Regions from separate parts of the Leuconostoc mesenteroides subsp. mesenteroides ATCC 8293 genome, predicted to be linked through region 1. Evidence: riboswitches for the same ligand, from Rfam matches in the RefSeq annotation. Region 1 holds a riboswitch; the other holds the start of a gene.
The links. A riboswitch is a leader RNA that binds a small molecule or an ion and turns the genes downstream of it on or off. The one in region 1 is predicted to bind thiamine pyrophosphate.
Positions count from the first base shown of each region.

Region 1 (2,208 bases):
TGCAATAATTACTGGTATTCTCGAAACATTGCCAGTTAAGTTTAAAATCCCTACATTCTGAGCAAAAGCAGTTGTTGGAAAGCCTCCGAACAAGGATGAAAACATTGATCCCGCAGATTCGCCAATTAGACCATTTTGAATGCGCCTTGGTGAAATATTTTCTTTTAAAGTATCGCCAGCTGCCTGATAGACACCTAAAGCCTCTACCACTGCAACCACATAGGCAACAAAGAATGTCAAAAACATGACCCAATTAAACTTTAGCGATCCATAAGGCAATAAATGAGGCATGCCAAACCATGATTTTGTTGATAATACGCTGTAATCTACGACACCTAACGAAACTGCTAGAATATCACCAACAATTAGCGCGATTAAAAAGGAAAAACGCTTCCAAAATCCCTTACCAAATATCGACAATAGAATGACAATAGTTGCTGTAGTAACAGACAAAATAAGTGTTGTTGGTGAAGAGAAACCTTTATCACCTGGATAACCACCTAAGAATTCAGATAGTGTGAATCCAGATAAAGAAATACCAACCAAAAATATTAGTGTTCCGGTAATTGCCGGTGTCAATAATTTGATTAGTTTATTGATAAGTCCTGTAACGGACAATAAAAATACAATGAGTGCACTCAGTAAAATTGAACCACTCGCCGTTGCTAACTGACCAGCTTTACCAGCATTAATCATTAACGCGTCAAAAGCAGCTGACGGCCCTTGAACAATAGGCAGCTTCGCTAATTTTGTTGCCTGTGTAAGCGTGACTAATCCTGAAACAATAAAAATCGTGTTCACAAGATTAGTTGATAAGTTCAGTGAGAGCCCTGCGGCAGCGGCAACATAAATTGGATCTAACCATACGTTAGAAACAAACACGTGCTGTATTCCAGCTAGGCCATGATCCATGATTCGATTATGTTTTGGTGTCATCATAATTAAATTCCTTTTCCAATAAAAAAAGTGCCCTTAAATACATAAAAAAGGACACTTTTGACAACAGTACATGTCGTTATCAAATATTGGTCACTTTCCTACGCTAGTATTAACTAGATCAGGTTCAAAGGGACCGATATACATCATCTCAGTCTTTGCGACGCCCCTAGTGATTATTATTCATTTTTCAAAAAAATCCTTTCAACAAGTCATTTTATGCAATAAAAAAACATTTTTCTCACCTAGAGAAAAATGCTACGTTAAAAAATGTAGCACTTTCCTACGCTGATGTTAATCAGTTCAGGTTCGAAGGGTTCTTCTCAGCCATTTTGGCGCCCCTAGCACAAGCATTATTGTATCATAAATTTTCTATTAAATGTAAGTAATTCATTCTATTTTTCACATAAGTTTGTCATTAAGTGATATCCTTACTGATGAAATTTACCTTTCACAAATCAGCCAGTCGAGAATATAAAAAATACCAGTCTGTTACTAAACACAGACCAGTATTTTGATGCCTCGTCATTAAGGCTGTACTTGTGTTTTCCCCTGCTCATCATTGTACAACTTAGTATCATATATTTTGATAAATGGTAAGTAAATAATGAAAGCTATTACAACACAGATTATTGCTAAGACTGCTGCTTTCCAATCAACGGTACTAATAAATGCACCGATTCCGGCTGGGGATGGCCATGGTGCTTGAATAACAATTGGCCGAATGATATGGAAGTTAATGGCTGCATAAGCAACGGAAGCTGTTGCCATTGGTGCCAAGAAAAATGGAATAGCTAGATAAGGATTATAAACAATTGGCAATCCAAATATTAACGGCTCGTTAATATTGAAAAGTGATGGTACGATTGAAGCTCGGCCTAAAACTTTTAGCTGTTCGGAACGTGCTAGTAAAGTAATAAATATGCATAATCCAAGTGTCGCACCAGAGCCACCTAAGATAGCAAAGGCATTATTAAATTCTCCAGCAAACGGTATGTTAGCCCCATTTGAATTTGCTACCATATTTGCTAAGAAGATAGGCGTAATAAATGCGGAAATAATGTTAGCGCCATGAATACCAACAATCCACAAGGCATGAATCAAGAACTCAATCACCATAATTCCTAGCCAGGTGCTAGTCATGCTTGTAACGAAGCTAAATGGTATTGCAATCATTTTGAAAATGTCAGTACCGAGTAACACTAAGGAACCATTAATACCCAGTACAACAAAAGCAATAACGAAAGTTGGAATCAATGCCGTAAATGATCT
Region 1 is NC_008531.1:934,769-936,976, reverse strand. Features, by position in the region: gene LEUM_RS04550 (solute carrier family 23 protein) at 1-939, opposite strand, end outside; TPP riboswitch at 1,018-1,117, opposite strand; TPP riboswitch at 1,200-1,289, opposite strand; gene celB (PTS cellobiose transporter subunit IIC) at 1,465-2,208, opposite strand, start outside.

Region 2 (2,208 bases), 490 kb from region 1:
GCGGTATCAAACTAGACTTAATAGCAACTATGGCCTCATCACTCAATAAGTGAGCGCCTCCCTTGGCAACCATTACAGGATCTAATACATAGTTACCAAAATCTGCTTGTTGTAAAAATTCAGCCACTGCTTCTACTGTGGGCACATCACCAAGCATGCCACTTTTTACAGCACTTATTTTTAAGTCATCAGCCACTGATTTTAATTGGGCATGGATCATAGATGGTGAAGTCATCGAAACTTGCTGTACACCCATTGTGTTTTGTGCTGTTAGAGCAACAATAACATTAGCGCCATAAACACCTTGGGCGGCAAACGTCTTTAGATCCGCGCTAACTCCAGCGCCACCACTGCTATCCATACCAGCAATTGTTAGAACTTGGGGTGTTTTATTAACCATGATTCAGCACACTTTCCTTAACAAAATTTTGAACATCGATATTATCAATAACAAATAATTCATCTAATAATTGATTTGTAAAAGAACCTGGTTGATTCGTTTTTGTAGCGGCTTTTTGTCCAGCAAGTTTGAATGTAGCCATTGCATTCATCACATTAGGAACCTTTAGCCCATCGGCAATGAACGCACCAATTAATGATGATAAGGCATCTCCTGTACCTACAATAGAAGATAATTGTTCAACATTTATATCAAGTGTTTGTGTGTATTGACCATCACTGACAACGTCACAAGCCCCGCTTAGCGCAATCACTGCACCTGTTTTTTTGGCGGCACGCTGTGCAATTTCAATTACGTCACCTTTTCCAGTAGCATCGATACCTTGACTAGCAAAATCAATATCGGCAAACCAAGCAATTTCGGCTGCATTGCCACGAATAACATCAACATGACCAGATGCTAAAAATTGTGTAATGGCTTTAGACCTAAATGGAACTGATACAGCAACCGGATCTAATACGACTGGCTTGCCTAATTGGTATGCTTCCTGAGAAAGTTTAATAATATCGTTAATTTCTACTTTTTGAAGCGTCCCTGTGTTAATAATCACCGCATTGGCAATTCCGGCTAATTCCTTAAATTCTGCTAGCTCGCGACTCATTAACGGTGAGGCACCAACAACATTAACTACATTAGCTACAAATTGTGGTGTAACAAAATTTGCATAAGTCAGGACAAGAGGTGATTTCGTTCTAATGTCTGTAATATTCATGATTAAATTCCTTTTTTGTTTGGCTTCGTGTTTTTAAACAAATATCTTCATTAATTTTAAAAATTAACATTAATGAATAAAAAAACCGCTAACTATCAGAAAAGATTAGTTAACGGCTAAATAGGCATATTTATACACTAGAATAGTTCATTATTATAATCTTCCTTCGCACGAATTACCGTAATCAGGTTCAATGGGTATCTCTCAGCCAGCTTGGGCACCCCAGATATTTATTTAATTCTACTTCAGTGTACCTGAATCCATATGAATAATCAACCGCCTAAGTATGCTTTGCGCACGTCATCTGATGCAAGTAGCTCTGCTCCCGTACCTGTCATCGTGATCTTTCCACTTTCCAAAACATAGCCGCGATCCGCAATTTTTAGCGCTTGATTCGCATTTTGTTCGATTATTAATACTGTCATTCCTTGTGCATTAACATTTTTAATAATATCAAAAACTTTCTCAATAAATAGCGGTGCCAAGCCCATGGAAGGTTCATCCAACAATAACAATTTTGGTTTTGCCATTAATGCGCGACCCATGGCTAGCATTTGTTGTTCACCACCAGATAAAGTCGCTGCATCTTGATTACGTCTTTCCTTTAAAATTGGAAACTGATCGTAAATAAGTGTGTATTCATCTTTCAAGTTAATACCCTTGCCTCGAGTAAAAGTACCCAACTGTAGGTTTTCTTGAACAGTCATGCCAGAAAACACGCGACGTCCTTCTGGCACTTGAGCAACTCCACTTGAGACAATTCGCTCTGAATTCATAGTCAATATGTTTTGATTTTCAAATAAAATACGTCCCTTAGTGGGTTTTTCTAAGCCCGAAATCGTACGTAAAATTGTAGTTTTCCCAGCGCCATTAGCACCAATTAGTGATACGATTTCGTTATTGTTCACCACAAAGTTAACATCTTGTACCGCTTTAATGGCACCATAACTTACGTTTAAATTTTCAACTGTCAGTAATGCACTCATTCGTTATTTTCTCCCAAATATGCACGGATCACATCGGCATTTTGCTGTAT
Region 2 is NC_008531.1:443,442-445,649, reverse strand. Features, by position in the region: gene thiD (bifunctional hydroxymethylpyrimidine kinase/phosphomethylpyrimidine kinase) at 1-400, opposite strand, end outside; gene thiM (hydroxyethylthiazole kinase) at 393-1,172, opposite strand; TPP riboswitch at 1,317-1,407, opposite strand; gene LEUM_RS02360 (ABC transporter ATP-binding protein) at 1,445-2,158, opposite strand; gene LEUM_RS02355 (ABC transporter ATP-binding protein) at 2,155-2,208, opposite strand, start outside.
Region 2: linked by a shared signal. The riboswitch ahead of thiM (hydroxyethylthiazole kinase) and the one ahead of LEUM_RS04550 (solute carrier family 23 protein) in region 1 are both predicted to bind thiamine pyrophosphate.